4 regions of the Mesorhizobium sp. WSM4840 genome follow, and region 4 is predicted to be linked to each of the others. Evidence: riboswitches for the same ligand, from Rfam matches in the RefSeq annotation. Region 4 holds a riboswitch; each other region holds the start of a gene.

Region 1 (4,442 bases), on a different contig from region 4:
ATCTGAAAGATGGGTGAGGAAGTAATAATGTTAGACCTTGGAAAGATCCGTCACGAGTCAGTGGCTCCAGTCAAAGCCTTCCCCGAGAGGAAAATGCCGTTAGCTCAAGCCAAAGGGCGAGTGAACTTGTTACGTGACCCCCTGAGAGGGTGGCGCAAGAGATACCCAACAAGAGAGATACCTAATTCGAGGGCACCATGGCCAAAGTAGCAATTGTGACAGGATCGGCAACAGGCATGGGAGCGACTTGTGCCATCGACCTCGCGGCGCGGGGCTGGAACGTCACGATCAACTATACTCGAAGCGAGAAGGAAGCCGACGAGACTTATGCCAAAGTCAAAGCGCAAGGGGTTGAAGCCATTGTTGTTCAGGCCGACGTGGGGCAGGATGCCGATTGCCGCAAACTGGCTGTCGAAACCCTGAGCGAATGGGGTCGCATCGACGGCCTTATCAATAACGCTGCCACCACAAAGTTCCAAAAAGTCGGCGATCTTGAAGACGTCACACCGGAGGATTTCGACCGCATATTTCGAGTGAACACCACAGGCGCTTTCATGATGGGCCGTGCTGTGTTTCCGGCCATGAGAAAACAATGGGAGGAACGCAAAGAACGCGGCGCGATCGTGAATGTGTCCACCAATGCCACCCTTATCGGCAACGGCAGCTCACTACCGTATACGCTGTCTAAGAGTGCCTTAAACACTCTTACCCAAGAGCTGGCACGCTGGCTCAGCCCCGCCGTCCGGGTGAATGCCATTTCCCCCGGCCTGATCCAGACCCGTTGGATGCTGAATGGCGTGGGCGAAATTGAATACAACAAGATGAAAGAAGACGAGGAACAGCGAACGCCTCTACGCCAGGCAGGCACATCGGAACAGATGTCCGAGGCTGCGCTGTTCCTCCTGACGGAAGCGTCAAACATTACCGGTCAGAACATTGTTGTCGATGCCGGCAGCCATCTTGGACTGCTGCCGCGGGCCTGCGGGTGAGGAAACGGATGTGGGCGACGTAGGCTTCTGCGGAAGCGCTGGATTTCTCCCAGTCCTGGGTCAGCCTGCGGTCTCGTCCCGGCCTTCTCTCCGGGATCGGCGGGCCCTAGCCATCTATGGGATTCTAGCGGATCACAGTGCAGGCGATGCAGGGCATCGGCGTCCCAAGGACCTATTGGGCGCATGGGCCGGATCTCCTGCTGCGGCCATGGCATGATGTTACGAAGCCGCGCAGACGCTGCTGACGCGTGTGACGAATTGGTCGTGGCTGAAGGCGTGGGCGATGAATGTCGCCAGGCGGCACGGCCGACAGAAGGCCATTGTCGCATTGGCCCGTCGGCTTGCGGTGATCATGCATCACATGTGGCGGGACGACTCAACAAGAGGGTGGCCTCTCACGTATGGGAATCCGAGAGGTCTTTGCCCGCAATCTGCGTAGGCTTCGCGAGAAAAAGAAGGTGTCGCAGGAGGCGCTGGCACATGAAGCTGGTGTTGATCGAACGTACATCAGCGCTCTTGAGCGCAGTGTATATGCTGCTAGCATCGACATGGTCGAGAAGCTCGCTATGGTGCTGGAGGTTGAGCCGGCAACGCTGCTCGATCCGCGATCTGAATAGACTTAAGCACCATCTGATGCCGGCATCTCTTCGATCGCCCCGCCAACGCCGGCTGTTGGAACAGCTGATAGCGGCGCGTAAGAACAAGGGCTTAACCCAGGCCAAGGTTGCCGAAGCGCTTCGCCGGCTGCAGTCTTCCGTGGCCAAGTATGCGGGCGGTGAACGTCGCATGGCTCGCGTGACCGATAGCTCGAGCTGTGCTTGGCTTGAGCGACCAACGTCATCAAAATCGCATCCCTTGATTTGCTGCCCGCCGGCGGCAAATTGATAAACTCAAGGCCCGTGATCCGCTGACCTCCGCGCATGGATATGCGCAAGCTGGTCGGACAAAATGCACGCAGGATCAGGGAGAACGCCGGCTTGACGCAGGAGCAGCTTGCCGAGATCTCCGGCTTCAGCCAGCAGTACATCAGCGGGCTGGAGAAGGGCAAAAGGAACCCCACCATCGTCACGCTTTATGTGTCCACAATCCGCGGCCTGACCTTGGTTGCCGCGCGCCATGGCGAAATAGGTATCGAGTGGGACCTCGCCGTCAGTCCAGGCGTATCGTGCCGGCACGGCGCCGACCATGGCGACGGTGTCGAGCACATGGTCGTAAAGCGAGAAATCGTTGGACGGGATTTTCGACACGCCGCGATCGTGCTGTTCCCTCCAGCTAGCGGCACGCAGCGCCTTCGCCGTCGCGAGCAGGTCGGCAGCGGGAGATTTTCCGGACCAGTAGCTTTCAAGTGCGAATTTCAGTTCCCGCTGTCGACCGATACGCGGCACGCCAAGCGTTGCCACAGGAATTTGTTGAGAGACAGTCATGCCATACCCCGATGGTTTGGGGCGTGGGGCCAAGGAGACGCGCGAGTAGGCCGGCACGAAGCCGGGCTACCGCGACCACCGAGACACCCCGCCCGTGGACGTTGTTCGTCGTGGCAGGTCTCCTGGCTCGCGGGTCAAAGCCTGTGCCCGTCTTCCCAAGGCCGTTCGCCTCAGTGACATCAATGGGCTTGGCTCGCCGCTAACAGTTGCGGGGGCAGCGCCGGCATCGCACCGGCTTCCCTCTTAGCTCCGCCACGGCAGTGCCGCGCGGAGCACCACGGCATGCCGCACAATCACAGCCGCTTCGCTCCTTCTCAATACCATATAACGAGATGTTTATGTGATGATGCGAATAATGCGCTTGCGCTGATCGGTCTCTTTCGCCCGAAGCCGCATACGATGCGGCCTCTCATCAGTGCAGGCTCGGAAAGGTCCTTGTCCCCATCGGCGACGCCGGATCAGGTCGAGGTCGCCGGGCTCAAAGGTGTGCAGTCGGGCCAGGTCGTCACGGTCAGCCGGAGTCCCGGTATTTGTTCCCGCTCGGCTTCGCTCAGCGTGCTTGCGCATTCGCCCATCAGCGCGCTGATCACCACGGCCGGAAGCGGAAAGGAGAGGTGGCGCCGCAGGTCGGCGGGCTGGGGCTGGGCCGCCAGCGTCTCGAACAACTGCGGCGATCGCCTCGACCTGCTGCGCGAGCAGCTTCACCCTGCGGTTGCTGAAGGCCGGCGCCACGATCGTGCGTGACCGGGCATGCTCGCCCCCTCATGCGAGACCAGCCACCCCGGTGAACCGAGAATCACCAAATCCGGGGTTAATGCCGCACTCTCTAAAGAGCCCGTTTGAGAATGGGTTGAGTTGCCACTGTTCGCATGATTCAAGCTTGGGATGTGGACCCAAGCGAGCCGTGGCCGGATGGCTGAACATGAGAAGCAAGCCAAGCACTACCAGACCGACCTGACGGATGCGGAATGGGAGGGTGCGGAACAACAGGCGGCGCACGAAGCGGGCCTCGCGTAGGTCCGTCGTCGGCTTGCGACCGTGGACCGTCGCCTATCAACCAGGGATCGAGCGTGGCCTTGCCTGTTAGCTTGGCGCCGGCGGTGTTGAACGCACTGCGCTATCTGGCCCGTTCGGGCGGTGGCTGGCGGATGACTGTCGCCAGTCCCTGTTGAAACGCTGGTCGGAAAACATCCGCCTGAGCGTCTGGTGACGGCCTGCCGCCCAGGTCACCACATCGCCTGGCAGCGACACTCGAGCCATCCCCCCCCCTGCTGCAGAATCGCAGAAGAAAGACTATCAAGTTGCGCCTTTAAGACCATCGCGGGTCCACTTCTCGGCACGGATGATCCGCGCGCGGACTTCGAAAAGGGCGCCGAATGTGTTCTTGACCTTGAGATCATCGGCGCTGCCGGCTTGCTGGTGATAGAAAATCGTATAGTTCACACCGGCGCCGATATAGGGCTTGAAGGCGCCGAAATCGGTAAAATGATACTGCAATGTAAGCGTGGGCGGCAGCAGCCAAACCTTGCCGACCTTGCCCAGCCCGCCGATCGCACCTTGGCCATCGACGTTGGCATAGGTGGTGCCGAGTATGAGTTCGGCGGCGATGTTGTCCGTGAAGAAATACGAAATATCGAGTTCCGGCGTCAGCGTGTTCGAATAGGAAAGACCGGAGCCGGGCACCGCGTTGACGTAGCCCGAATCCTCAGTGATCACCCCCAACGCGCGCAGGCGGATCTGCCAGGGGCTTGGCGCTTCCGCGACCGGGGCTCCTGCCTGCGGAACGCTCGCGGCTTGATGAACATCTGCCGCGCCGGCTTGTCCCGCAACGATGAGGACGACAGCCGCTGTTACTGCCTGCGCCACCCCAATTCGCGCTCTCGCCATGCTCTTCTCTCCTTGATCTTCAGAAACGACGCACTGCGCCTTGATTGAATCCTGCTCGCATCAATCGAGATTGACGGAGCGCTCATGCGGGAGAGCCCCCGCATGTGTCGTGCCAAATGAGAAAATCATTGCAGAACGACGC
Region 2 (4,442 bases), on a different contig from region 4:
CGGCGCGACGAGCGTGCCGGAATTGTCGCTCAATCCCATTCCAGCGCTCCTTTCTTCCATTCATAGGCAAAGCCGATGGTCAGCACCGCCAAAAACACCATCATCGACCAGAAACCGAGCATGCCGATCTGGCTGAAAGACACGGCCCACGGAAACAGGAAGGCCACTTCCAGATCGAAGATGATGAACAGGATCGACACCAGGTAGAAGCGGATATCGAACTTCATGCGGGCGTCATCGAACGAGTTGAAGCCGCACTCATAAGCGGAAAGCTTTTCCGGATCTGGGTTGCGGTAGGCCACCAGGAAGGGTGCGGCAAGCAGCGCCAGGCCGACGACCAGCGCCACGCCGATAAACAGGACGATGGGCAGGTACGAACTCAACAATGCGTTCATGCTGCAGCTTTCCGTTGGCGGCCAATCCACTCTGATTACAGCACCGGACCCACTTGCGGAAGCGTGACAGTTTAACCACTGAACCGTTTTAGGGGGCTCTATGCTGCAACGCGGCGAGGGTTAGCGCAGGGCTTTCGGCGAAGCAAGTCAAACCTTGTTCAAAACACGGTGCTGGGCAGCATATCCGGATAAACTGGTCTGATCCACTCCTGTTTGAGTTCCTTCACTTTTTACTCCAGTTTTCTCTCCTGACATAGATGCCGACAAAACCCTGCTAGCATGACGCGGAATCATTCGCCCCCAACCTTGGTCGAACGCCGACAGAGTGCCGTCTGCATGAAGGAAAAAATCTCGCTCGCCATGGCCCGGCGCATCGCGCTTGCCGCACAGGGGTTTGCCGATCCTCGCCCTAACAGCACGCCCGATCGCCGCCATCTGGCCCGTGTGCTTGGCCGGACCGGCCTGCTGCAGATCGATTCCGTCAGCGCGGTGGTGCGCGCCCATTATATGCCGCTCTATTCGCGGCTTGGCCCCTACCCGCTTGCGCTGCTCGATAACGCCGCCGTGACGCGCAAGCGCACGGTCTTCGAATATTGGGCGCACGAAGCCTCCTTTCTGCCGGTCGAAACCTATCCGCTGATGCGCTGGCGCATGGAGCGGGCCGAACGTGGCGAGGAAATGTATAACGGACTGGCCAAGTGGGGCCGCGAACGCGCCGCCTACATTGAAGACATTTATCGCGAGGTCGTCGAACGAGGGCCGGTCGCCGCATCCGCCCTCGAAGGCCAGAAGGGAAACGGCGGCTGGTGGGGTTGGAGCGATGCCAAGCACGCTTTCGAATGGCTGTTCTGGGCCGGCCGTATCACCACGGCGTCGCGTCGTGGCTTCGAGCGGCTTTACGATCTGCCGGAGCGCGTGCTGCCGCCGGCAGTACTTGCTTTGCCGGTGCCCTCCCCGGAAGATGCGCACCGCGAATTGCTGCGCATTTCCGCCCGCGCCCACGGCGTCGCGACAGCGGGCGACCTGCGCGACTATTTCCGTCTCTCTCCCGCCGACATCAAGGGCCGCATTGAGGAACTGGTCGACGCAGGTGATCTTTTGCCGGTTCGCGTCGAAGGCTGGGACAAAACAGCCTATCTTCACAGGGATGCCCGTTTTCCGCGCAAGATCGAGGCGCGCGCCTTGCTTGCGCCGTTCGATCCCGTCGTCTTCGAACGAGCGCGCACGGAAAGACTGTTCAACTTCCGCTATCGCATCGAGATCTACACCCCGGCCGAAAAGCGCCAATACGGCTATTACGTGCTGCCGTTCCTGCTCGGCGAAAGGATCGTGGCGCGCGTCGACCTCAAGGCCGACCGCCCCGCCGGCGTGCTGCGCGTCCATGCCGCCTATGCCGAGCCCGGCGCCCCGCCGCAAACCGCCGCCGAACTCTTCGAGGAGTTGAAGCTGATGCAGGGTTGGCTCGGCCTGGACCGCATCGAGGTGACGCCGGCCGGTGATCTGGGTTCGGCTCTCGCCGACATTGCCGCGTCGTAGACGTGCGTTGACACGACTGCCTGCACAAGCCTAAATCCGGTTCAGACGGTCTCCTCTCGGCAAAGGGAGGAGCCAAGAGGGAATGCGGTGCGAAATCCCCGATTTCAAATCCGCGGCTGTCCCCGCAACTGTAAGCGACGAGCCAAGGCCGAAAACCACTGGGACGGTCCCGGGAAGGCGGCACCAAGGCGATGACCCGCGAGCCAGGAGACCTGCCGTCTAGGACATAAGAATCCGATCGCCTGGCGGGTTTTCCGGGCAAGGAGCCTGATTTGGAACGCGACAGCAGTTTTTCGGCTGAGACAGCGGGCGTATTGTCCGGCGATGATGATGCTCTGGCCGACGTCACCGTGATCGTCTGCGCCTCCTGCCGGGACGAAACCGGCTCCGATGGCCATCCCCGCGCCGGCGAATTGTTGGCCGAAGACACGCGCCGCGCTGTATCAGGCGAAAATATCAGTATCCGCACCGTCGAATGCCTCGGCAACTGCAAGCGCCGGCTGAGCGCCGCGATCCTGCGCGACGGCTGCTGGAGCTATGTCTTTGGCGACCTGACCGTGACCAGCGGCGCCGATCTGGTCGCCGGTGCAAAGCTCTTCGCCACCTCGACGGACGGCCTCATTCCATGGCGCGGCCGGCCCGATTGCCTGAAACGCGGCCTCGTCGCCCGCATTCCTCCCCTCGACCTTGTTAAGGATCAGATATGACCACTTCCGTCTCCCGCGTGCCCTGCACCGTCGTCACCGGCTTCCTCGGCGCCGGCAAGACGACGCTGATCCGCCATCTGCTCGAAAACGCCGGCGGCAAGCGGCTGGCCATCATCGTCAACGAGTTCGGCGATATCGGCATCGACGGCGAGATTCTGAAGGGATGCGGCATCGACACCTGCCCTGAGGAAAACATCGTCGAACTGGCCAATGGCTGCATCTGCTGCACCGTCGCCGACGACTTCGTCCCGGCGCTCGACCAGATCCTGTCGCTATCGCCGAAAGTCGACCATATCCTGATCGAAACCTCCGGGCTGGCTCTGCCCAAGCCGCTGGTCCAGGCCTTCCAGTGGCCGACGGTCAAGAGCCGGGTGACCGTCGATGGCGTCATTGCGGTCGTCGACGGACCGGCGCTGGCGGAAGGCCGCGTCGCCAACGACATGGACGCCCTGCAGGCGCAGCGCGCGCAGGACGAGACGCTCGACCACGATGATCCGGTCGAAGAGGTGTTCGAGGACCAGCTCGCCTGCGCCGACCTGATCATATTGTCGAAGAGCGACCTGATGGACGCCGCCGGCTCGGCCCGTGCCAATGCCATCATCGGCGAGCATGCCGCGCGCGCCGTCAAGATCGTGCCGACCTCGCAGGGTAAGGTCGATCCGTCTGTGCTGCTCGGCCTCGGCCTTGCCGTCGAGGACGACATCGAGAACCGCAAGACCCATCACGACGACGAGCTCGACCATGAGCATGACGATTTCGACTCGTTCGTCATCGACATTCCATCGATCGCCAATCCCGACGAGCTGGCGTTGCGCGTCGCCACCGCGGCCGAGGAAGAAAACGTGCTGCGCGTCAAGGGTTTCGTCGAGGTCGGCGGCAAGCCGATGCGGCTCCTGCTGCAGGCCGTCGGCCCACGCGTCAATCACTATTACGACCGCGCCTGGACCGCCGAGGACGAGCGCCGTTCGCGCCTCGTCGTCATCGGCCTGAAAGGGCTGAACCGCCCGGCCATCGAGCGTATTCTCGCCGGCTGACCTCAGGCACGAGCCGCGATGCACATCCTCACCACAACATCCGCCTCGCTCGACGATCTCGCCGAGCCTGTTGATCTCAGGCAGACGCCTGCGGATGTCGTGGCGCTGTCCTTCACCGACAGCGATCTGGCCGGGCTGGCAGCAGCGTGGAAGGCGGACGCGGATCGCCTGCCATCGATGCGGCTGGCGGCCTTGCGCGACCTGCGCCATCCGATGTCCGTCGATCTCTGGATCGACAGCGTCGCCCGGCACGCCAGGGTTATTTTGGTTCGCGTCCTCGGCGGTTACGACTGGTGGCGCTACGGCTGCGACCAGCTCGCCTCGATCGCCCGCGCACGCGGCATAAAACTGGCGCTGCTGCCCGGCGAATGCCGCGACGAGGATCTCCGGCTAATCGAATGCTCGACGCTGCCGCGCGAAGAACTCGACGGCCTGCTGGGCTATTTTCGCGAAGGCGGCCCGGCCAACATGACGGCGCTGGTGCATCGGCTGGCAGGTCTCGCCGGATCAGGTGTGGCGGTCGCTGAACCTGTCAGCGTGCCAAAAGCCGGCTACTATCAACCGGGACTGGGGATCGTCGAGCGCGACGTCCCCCTCCCCCTCGAGGGGAGGGTCCGGCCGCAGGGGGGGGGGGGGGGCGCCTGTAACCCGCCCAAACGCTTTTACGCGCGCCGGAATAAAAAACCGTCCACCCCGCCCCCAACCCCCCCCCCCGGCCCTTCGGGCCACCCTCCCCTCAAGGGGGAGGGGGACGTCGTGCCAATTCTCTT
Region 3 (4,442 bases), on a different contig from region 4:
CGTTCCTCGTCCCTGTCGTCGATATCGGTCATCTCATTTCACCTTGAGCGGCAGTCCCGCCACCATCAGCAGCACTGTGCCGGCGACGGCCGCGACCTGCTGGTTGAGCCGGCCGGCGGCATCGCGAAACCGGCGAGCCAGCGCATTGTCGGGCACGATGCCCTGGCCAACCTCGTTGGAAACCACGAACCATGGCCCGCGCGGCCGCGACAGCACATCGGCCAGCCCTCGGCATTCGGCCTCAATGTCGCGTTCGGCCAGCATATGGTTGGTCAGCCACAGCGTCAGGCAATCGACGAGGACAGGCCGGCCGTCAGGCAACGCCTCAATCGCGCCGACGAGATCGAGTGGCGCGTCGATGGTCGTCCAACCCTCGCCGCGCCGCGACTGATGCAGCGCGATACGCTCGCGCATCTCGTCGTCATAGGCTTGCGCCGTAGCGATATAGGCCCACGGCGCCGGACAGGCCGTCACCAGTCTTTCGGCATGCGCGCTCTTGCCGGAGCGCGCACCGCCGATGACCAGGGTCAGATTGCCGCCGGGAGCAGCGCGATCAGGCAAAGCTGTCGCGCAGGCCGGTCGTGCTGCCGGTCAAGCGGCCGCGCACCACGCCGACGACGGCGCCGAGCACCAGCCAGAACACCAGATTGGTCAGTGTCACCGCCACCACGAACTGGTGGTGCAGGGCTTCCGTGATCGGCGATTCAAAACTGTCGGGCTGCGGCGCGCCGACGATATGCGGCGCCACGATCAACGCCACGGCAAGCAGCGCCAGCGGCAGCGATTTGCGAAAGGCGAGCAGCCCAAGACCGGCCGCGGTCGCTATCACCGTCGCCGTCCACCAGATCTGGCGCTGAGTGAGATCGGCCGCCGGCATCGCCGGCAGTTCGGGCGGCAGGCCGAGGTTCGGAGCCAGCGTGAACACGGCAAAGCCGGCAAGCCCCCATAACAGGCCCTGACGCCAATTGCCGATGCCGCCGGCGAACTCCGAAGCGGCGACCAGGATCAGCGCAAAGCCGATGCCGGTGACGACATTGGCAACGACGTTGAAGGCGAATCGTTCAAAACCGTCAGCCGGCGCCCAGCCTTCGTCTTCCGCAGCCGGAGCGGCCGGTTCGGCGCTACTCATGGCATTGGCGTCCGTGGCGTTCGCAGCCGGCGCCGCGGTATGGTCATGCGTGTGACCACTGCCGGCCTGCTCGTAGACTTCCGCCTTGAGAATGAGCGGCACGGTGGCGTAGGCCTGCATGCAGGCGAGAACGACGCCAGCCACAAGCCCTGCGATCGCCGCGATGAGCACGACGTTGCGAAACAGTGTCATGATGTCGGCCCCTCGTCAGTGGCAGGGAAACGCCATCGAGTGGCGATAGTCGTGGGCGGCATTGTGGACCGTATCGATATGCGAGAAGCCGACAAAGCCCATGACGAAAATGCCGAGAAATGCAGCAAGCGCCAGCTGCACGAAGCGCGACTGCGAGGAGACGGAAGCGCCGAGCGAGACGGAAGCGGTATTCATGTCTTGTCCTTTCGCCCTCCACCCGAGGGCATAGAAATCAGTTCTCCTGTCGCCGGCAGGTCTCCTGGCTCGCGGATCAGCGCCCTTCCCCACCTTCCCGAAGAAACTCTTCAGTGGCATATGGAGAGGACTACCGCACACAGTTGCGGGGGCAGCCACGGCATTGGGCGAATTTTGCCCTTACCGCATTCCCTTTAGAGCGCCGTGCGTCCGAATGGACGCACAAAGGACGCTCTAACACTTAGACTCTGCGCATGACCTTTCCGGAACCGATTCCGGTTCCGGGTTCATGCGCGGCTCCAAACGGAACCGACGACGGCCGCGACTATAGGCAGAATCGCTGCGCCCGGCAAACCAAATTCCGCCAGCGGCCAGCCCGAATGCGCCGTCTCGGGAATCAGCCGGCCGGCGCCACAAGGCCGGAGTGCTGATGCCCGAGGAATATGAACTGCATCGCTTCTAATGGGTGCGTCAGCGGCATACGGCGCTTTCACCGACGCCCTGAGCATCAACGGGATTTGCCCTGTCTTCTTTTGTCCGGGGCAACCATGATAGTCGTCTTGCAGTGCTGAATCAGATTGCGAGACCATGAGCATTTCTACGCCGACCGTTCAGGACCGATCCAAGCGCATCATCGCCATCGACGTCGCCCGCGGCGTCGCTTTGCTTGCCATGGCAAGTTACCATTTCACCTGGGATCTCGAATTCTTTGGCTACACCGATCCCGGCCTGACCGCCTTCGGCTGGTGGAAATTCTACGCGCGCTGCATCGCTTCGACCTTCCTGTTCCTGGTCGGCGTCAGCCTGTTCCTCGCCCATGGCAAACTGATCCGCTGGAACGGCTTCTGGAAACGCTTCGCCATGGTCGCCGGGGCGGCGCTCGCCATATCGGCTGCCACGAGGCTTGCCACGCCGGACAGTTTCATCTTCTTCGGTATCCTGCACGAGATCGCGCTCGCCAGCCTGCTCGGCCTGGCGTTTCTGCGGCTGCCGGCGCTGCTGGCGCTTGCTGTCGCAGCTTTCGTCATCACAGCGCCGCTCTACCTCAGGTCCGAGATCTTCGACCATCCGGCCCTGTGGTGGGTCGGCCTGTCGGCAACCAACCCGCGCTCCAACGATTATGTCCCGCTGTTGCCATGGTTCGGCGCTGTGCTTGCGGGCATCGCGACGGCAAAACTCGCCTCCGCCTCCGGCCTGCTGACGCGGTTGGCAGGCCTGACGCCCGGCAGCTGGACAAATCCGCTGGTCTTTATCGGCCGGCACAGCCTCGCCTTCTATCTGATCCACCAGCCGGTGCTGATCGGCTCGATCTGGCTTTTTTCGCAAGTCATGCCGGCACCGGTCGAGACCAGGCAGGTCACCTTCCTGAAAGAATGCCAGACTTCGTGCGAGCAATCGCGCGACACGGAGTTCTGCTCCAGCTATTGTGTGTGCATGCTCGATACACTCGAGGGCGAGGCCACGCTTGATCAGCTCTACCGCAACGACCAGGCTGCGGAATGGAAGGCACATCTCGACGAGCTCGCCGGCGCCTGCACTGCCAAAGCCGACAGCACTTTGATGGAGGGAGGAGCACAATGACCGACCATCAACAGAAACCTGGGCAACAGAAACCGGGGCAGCCGAAACCGGGGTTTATACCGTGGCCGCCGCTGATCTATGTCGCGGCCATCGCCGTCAGCATCGCGCTTGGCTTGCTCTATCCGCTGCCATGGATCGGCGGCCTTCTGGGCGACATCCTGTTCGCGGCCGGCTGGGTGGCATTGTTCGGCGTCGTCGCACTCTGGTTCACGGCAATCCGCACCATGATCCGGGCAAAGACGACGCTCCACCCAAACGCCGTGCCGGATCACCTGGTCACATCTGGCCCCTTCGCCGTCAGCCGCAACCCGATATATCTGGCCAACACGCTGCTGATGATCGGCGTCGCCCTTATCTCGGGGATCGTATGGTTCCTGCCGCTGGCGATCATCGCCGCCTTCGCAACGCAGAAGATGGCGATCGAGGGCGAGGAAAGAGTTCTGACGGCGAAATTCGGCAAGAAATACCGGGATTACGCTAAAAAGGTGCGGCGCTGGATTTGAGGCGTGCGGCAAGGTCTTTTTAAGAATTCGCTCTGGCAGAAAACCACACTAGCTGGCCGCCAGAGTAGAATTGTCAAAAAAGGCCGCTCACGTGTTGACGCCGAGCTCCACCAATCGCTCGACGCAGGATTCCTCGGCCTGATCGAGTTCCGCCAGCGTCTCTTCGAGGTCGCGGCGCTTCTGGCGCAGATCCTCGCGCTTTTCCTCGATGCGTTTGATCATCAGGTTGAGCTGACCGACCTCCCCGGGCGGCTCCTTGTACATCTGGATGATTTCGCGGATTTCGTTGATCGAAAAGCCGAGCCTCTTGCCGCGCATGATCTGGCGGATGAGATGCCGGTCCGACGGGCGAAACAGCCGCGTGCGGCCGCGCCGCACCGGCTGCACCAGCCCTTCGTCCTCGTAGAAGCGCAGCGTCCGCGTCGAAACATCGAATTCGCGGGTCAGTTCGGTTATCGAATAATATTCCCGCATCGTCACTCCAAAAGCCCGGATAGCGGCGCGATCGCCCATTATGCGGCGATGCCCTTCATTCACAAAAGGGCTCGTCCCGCACCGGAATCGACCGGTAGCTCTCCATCGAAACCTCGCACGCAACTTACGTAAAAGTCAATTGAAGGGCCTTATCCGACTCCCGCGCCCAGATGCAGCCACCAGGTGGCAAGGCTAAGGAAGGCGAGGAAACCGATAACGTCGGTAATCATCGTCGTGAAGATTGATGATGAAATCGCCGGATCGGCGCCGAGCCTGTCGAGGAACAGCGGAAGCAGAATGCCACCGAGTGCCGCAGCCAGCATGTTGACGATCATCGCCGCGGCAATGACGAAACCGAGATCGGGATT
Region 4 (4,442 bases):
TCTTGGCGCCTGCGTCGAGCTCGGGCCTGAGGACGTCGAGCCCGACAAGGCCTCGGGCGCCAAGGTCACCTATTTCGAAGGCTATCTGTGGGACCCGCCGCGCGCCAAGGAGGCGATCCGGCAGACGGCCAGCCTGGCGCACGCCGCGGGCCGCGAAGTATCGATGACGCTTTCGGATTCGTTCTGCGTCGACCGCTATCGCGACGAGTTCCTCGACCTCATGCGTTCGGGCACGGTGGACATCGTCTTCGCCAACAGCCACGAGATCAAGTCGCTCTACCAGACATCGTCCTTCGACGGGGCACTGGCTCAGATCCGCAAGGATTGCCGGATCGCCGCCGTGACCCGTTCGGAAAAGGGCTCGGTGATCGTGCGCGGCGACGAGACCGTCACCGTCGAGGCGACCAAAATCCGGGAGCTGGTCGACACCACCGGCGCCAGCGATCTCTATGCCGCCGGCTTCCTGCATGGTTACACGCAAGGCCGCGACCTCAAGACCTGCGGCGACCTCGGCTCACTGGCGGCCGGATTGGTGATCCAGCAGATCGGCCCGAGGCCTCGTCAGAATTTGCGCCGCGAGGCCGAGCAGGCCGGGTTGTTGTAGGGACGCATCTCGGCGAGGTGCTGCTCACCCTCCCCTCTTTGCGGGCTGTCCAGACAAGCGCTGGGAAAACACCGTGTACCCGTCCGTGAAGGATGGCGGTTCTTCTACAAATTTCTGATTATGAAGGCTCAGGAACGTTGTCGCCCTTCGGCCCAGTACTGCCGGCCGATCATGATGGTCAACACGCCCTCTTACGAAAATCGTTCTGAGCCGGGATCGTACAATTGACAGATTGCCCGACCGGCCAGCCACAGCCACCGGTCAGCCACAGCCTGCGAACCGGAGAGGGGCGCAGATGGTTCAGCTCTACCGCGATCTGCGAATTGAGACACGCCGCGGGTGAATGATTCACATAAACACATAAACATTTCTTTATACAGCATTGACAAGAAAGCGGGCAGCTGCGATTGTCCGCATGTCGTGGTTCTCCGCAAGGCGTTGCCCTAGCGGAGCTAAGAGGGAAGCCGGTGCAATGCCGGCGCTGCCCCCGCAACTGTAAGCGGCGAGCCAACCCACCAATGTCACTGGGGCGAACTGCCCCGGGAAGACGGGCAGAGGCTGTGACCCGCGAGCCAGGAGACCTGCCACGGTGAACAACGTCCACGGGCGGGGTGTCTGGTGGCCGCGGCAGCTCGGCGTTGATGCCGGCCTGTTAGCGCCTTCCTTGTCCCCGCCGCTAGCCATCGGGGTATGGAATGAATGTCTCCCAGCAAGTTCCCATAGCAACGCTTGGTGTGCCGCGTATCGGTCGCCGGCGAGAACTGAAATTCGCGCTCGAAAGCTACTGGTCCGGAAAATCTTCTGCTGCCAACCTTCTGGCGACGGCGAAGGCGCTCCGTGCCGCCAGTTGGAGCGAGCAGCACGACCGGGGCGTGTCGAAAATCCCGTCGAACGATTTCTCACTGTATGACCATGTGCTCGACACCGCAGCAATGGTCGGCGCCGTGCCAACCCGTTACGGCTGGACGGGCGGCGAGGTCCCCCTCGACATCTACTTCGCGATGGCGCGCGGGACGCAAGGCGATACCGCGGGTTGCGGACATGCCAGTCACGGGCATGCCGTTCAGGGACAGCGCGTAACCGCGATGGAAATGACCAAATGGTTCGACACGAACTACCACTACATCGTGCCGGAGTTGGGCGACGATCAGACATTCGCCCTCTCGTCGACGAAACCAGTCGATCACTTTCTGGAGGCAAAAGAGCTCGGCATCCATACACGCCCGGTCCTCCTTGGACCGGTCACCTTCCTCAAGCTGGCGAAGTCTCCCGACCAAGGTTTCAATACCATGGCGCTGCTACCGCGCCTGCTGCCCGTCTACGAGCAACTCCTGCGAAATTTGGAGCTCTCTGGGGCCGACTGGGTTCAGATTGATGAGCCGGCGCTTGTGCTCGACCTTAACCCGAACGAACGAGCTGCCTTCGAATTCACCTACGGCCAGCTGTCGAAAGCCGCGCCCAAGTTGAAAATCATGCTGGCTACCTATTTCGGTCCGCTGGGAGACAATCTCGAGACCGCGCTTTCGCTGCGCCTGGCGGGCCTACATCTCGACCTTGTGCGCGCTCCCGAGCAGTTGGAGACGGTTGGTCGGCTCGCACCGAAGGATCTGGTGCTCTCACTTGGCTTGATCGACGGCCGCAACGTCTGGCGCGCGAAACTGACTGCCATTCTCGACCGTATCAAGCCGGTCATTGCCGGCTGGCCGCTGGACCGCGTCGAAATTGCGCCTTCCTGCTCGATGCTTCATGTGCCGATGGACCTGCGGATGGAGACCGCGCTCGATGTGGACGTCAGATCATGGCTGGCATTCGCCGCCCAGAAGACTGAAGAGCTGCTCGTGCTGGCCCAAGCCTTGTCCGAAGGCAGGGATACTGTAGCGGGCGCGCTCAAGGCTTCTGAAGAGGCCGCCGCCGCGCGCGCCATGTCTGCAAAGGTCCATGATCCGCTCGTCCATGGGCGAGTTGTCGGCATTGACGGCGTCATGAAGCAACGAAAGAGCGCATTTGCCAAGCGCTCCAGAGTCCAGGCTGACACGCTCGGCCTGCCGCCATTCCCCACGACGACCATCGGGTCCTTCCCGCAGACGGCCGAGGTGCGCAGGGCGCGCTCCGCTCATGCGAAGGGCCGGCTGAGCTATATCGACTACCAGGCCTTCCTGAAGAAGGAGACCGAAGCGGTGGTCCGTTGGCAGGAGGAGATCGGGCTGGACGTGCTGGTACACGGCGAGTTCGAACGAAACGACATGGTGCAGCATTTCGGCGAGCAGCTGTCCGGCCTCGCCTTCACCCAGCATGGCTGGGTGCAAAGTTACGGCTCCCGGCTGGTGCGCCCTCCCATCATCTTCGGCGACGTATCGCGGCCCAATCCGATGACGGTTCTCTGGTGGCAATTTGCCCAGTCGCTGACGAATAAGCCGGTGAAGGGCATGCTCACAGGGCCAGTGACGATTCTGAACTGGTCTTTTGTTCGCGACGACGTACCCCGCGCCGAGACCTGCCGCCAGATCGCGCTCGCCATCCGCGATGAAGTGACGGACCTCGAAAGAGCTGGCGCAAAGGTGATCCAGATCGATGAGGCCGCATTTCGCGAAGGCTTGCCGCTGCGGAAGGCCGACTGGAAACATTATCTCGGCTGGGCTGTCGAATGCTTCCGGCTCGCTTCGACGGGTGTGGAGGACGCGACCCAAATTCACACCCACATGTGCTATTCGGAGTTCAATGAGATCATCGACTCGATCGGCGAACTGGACGCGGACGTCATTTCGATAGAGACGTCGCGCTCTAAAATGGAACTTCTAGACGCCTTCACCAAGTCCAAATATCCGAACGAAATCGGTCCTGGCGTCTACGACATTCACTCACCACGTGTCCCGGAGATCGGCGAGATTTTGCATCTCGCTCAACTTGCCCGCGAGCGACTGTCGGACAGCCAATTGTGGGTGAATCCGGACTGTGGTCTCAAAACAAGGAAATGGGAGGAGGTCCGCCCTGCCCTCGTGAACATGGTCGCTGCGGCATTCGCCCTGCGGGAGAAAGTGCAGGCGCAGGCCGCTGGGCCACTGTGACCGGCAAACATGTGACCAGCGGGCTCCGCGGATGAGTTCAAAGCAGAAGGGACGGCATCGAAAAGCCGCCCACTGATTGGTAGAGGCCCCACCCTTGTCGTCCAGCCGAAGGCCCGCTGGACGGCTGAGCGGCGGGGCAGGATCTGGGAAGCCGCTTCTGGTCCGAGGACGGATGATTTCAACCAGGAACTGGAGTAAGGCGGCTTTGCCCGTGAGCTTCAGCCTCTCACAGCGCCAGCGGTCAACAGACACTTCACCGAGGGGCGAACGATGCCGCCTGTGCACCGACACATCAAGATATCGGCGGCCAGACCGACCATCGAGAGCATCGTGTCGAGTGATTGCGTCGCATGTGGCGGACATCGACGAAATAGCCATGCCGCCCAGCTGCAAGCTGCGACCATTCCTCATCGCTTGAATTGAAACTTCGCTGCATCTGGCGTGACGCTTGCTCCGCTTCCGCTGAGGTTCGCTGGACTGGGTTTTCAAGCGCACGGATCGCTGTGGAATGTTGCTTCGACACAAAGGCAGCCGTCAACATTACGATTGGTCCAAGGATCTCAGGTGTTCTCCGAGCCTACCTTTTCGTTGCGCAGGCTACCGGAGCAGGGCGAGGAGCGAAATCAACCAAGCGTAAGGAGCACCCGATGTCGAACATGATGAAGGCGCTGGTGAAGGCCAAGGCCGAACCGGGCATCTGGATGGAAGAGGTGCCGGTGCCGGAAATCGGCCCCAACGACGTGCTGATCAAGATCAAGAAGACGGCGATCTGC

The links. Region 4 has a riboswitch for cobalamin ahead of metE (5-methyltetrahydropteroyltriglutamate--homocysteine S-methyltransferase). Riboswitches for the same ligand answer to the same signal wherever they lie in the genome.
Region 1: it holds a riboswitch for cobalamin, as region 4 does, so the genes downstream of both, AC0L3I_RS34605 (5-methyltetrahydropteroyltriglutamate--homocysteine S-methyltransferase) here and metE (5-methyltetrahydropteroyltriglutamate--homocysteine S-methyltransferase) in region 4, are expected to answer to the same signal.
Region 2: it holds a riboswitch for cobalamin, as region 4 does, so the genes downstream of both, AC0L3I_RS08805 (DUF1636 family protein) here and metE (5-methyltetrahydropteroyltriglutamate--homocysteine S-methyltransferase) in region 4, are expected to answer to the same signal.
Region 3: it holds a riboswitch for cobalamin, as region 4 does, so the genes downstream of both, AC0L3I_RS08985 (CbtB domain-containing protein) here and metE (5-methyltetrahydropteroyltriglutamate--homocysteine S-methyltransferase) in region 4, are expected to answer to the same signal.

Annotation. Positions count from the first base shown of each region.
Region 1 covers NZ_JBVVQD010000050.1:24,474-28,915, forward strand. Annotated here, with positions in the region: gene AC0L3I_RS34585 (SDR family NAD(P)-dependent oxidoreductase) at 198-989, shown strand; partial or broken gene AC0L3I_RS34590 (IS110 family RNA-guided transposase) at 1,158-1,428, shown strand; gene AC0L3I_RS34595 (helix-turn-helix domain-containing protein) at 1,391-1,606, shown strand; partial or broken gene AC0L3I_RS34600 (helix-turn-helix transcriptional regulator) at 1,910-2,065, shown strand; partial or broken gene AC0L3I_RS34605 (5-methyltetrahydropteroyltriglutamate--homocysteine S-methyltransferase) at 2,066-2,389, opposite strand; cobalamin riboswitch at 2,509-2,708, opposite strand; partial or broken gene AC0L3I_RS34610 (cytochrome P450) at 2,983-3,234, opposite strand; partial or broken gene AC0L3I_RS34615 (OmpW/AlkL family protein) at 3,740-4,300, opposite strand.
Region 2 covers NZ_JBVVQD010000004.1:255,222-259,663, reverse strand. Annotated here, with positions in the region: gene AC0L3I_RS08820 (NuoB/complex I 20 kDa subunit family protein) at 1-39, opposite strand, end outside; gene AC0L3I_RS08815 (NADH-quinone oxidoreductase subunit A) at 30-395, opposite strand; gene AC0L3I_RS08810 (winged helix-turn-helix domain-containing protein) at 732-1,931, shown strand; cobalamin riboswitch at 1,961-2,165, shown strand; gene AC0L3I_RS08805 (DUF1636 family protein) at 2,204-2,638, shown strand; gene cobW (cobalamin biosynthesis protein CobW) at 2,635-3,672, shown strand; gene AC0L3I_RS08795 (cobaltochelatase subunit CobN) at 3,691-4,442, shown strand, end outside.
Region 3 covers NZ_JBVVQD010000004.1:292,823-297,264, reverse strand. Annotated here, with positions in the region: gene cobO (cob(I)yrinic acid a,c-diamide adenosyltransferase) at 1-32, opposite strand, end outside; gene cobU (bifunctional adenosylcobinamide kinase/adenosylcobinamide-phosphate guanylyltransferase) at 34-531, opposite strand; gene AC0L3I_RS08990 (CbtA family protein) at 554-1,321, opposite strand; gene AC0L3I_RS08985 (CbtB domain-containing protein) at 1,337-1,516, opposite strand; cobalamin riboswitch at 1,554-1,754, opposite strand; gene AC0L3I_RS08980 (acetyltransferase domain-containing protein) at 2,105-3,097, shown strand; gene AC0L3I_RS08975 (methyltransferase family protein) at 3,094-3,600, shown strand; gene AC0L3I_RS08970 (MerR family transcriptional regulator) at 3,688-4,074, opposite strand; gene mgtE (magnesium transporter) at 4,224-4,442, opposite strand, start outside.
Region 4 covers NZ_JBVVQD010000029.1:42,783-47,224, reverse strand. Annotated here, with positions in the region: gene AC0L3I_RS28975 (adenosine kinase) at 1-604, shown strand, start outside; cobalamin riboswitch at 1,009-1,207, shown strand; gene metE (5-methyltetrahydropteroyltriglutamate--homocysteine S-methyltransferase) at 1,324-3,669, shown strand; gene tdh (L-threonine 3-dehydrogenase) at 4,317-4,442, shown strand, end outside.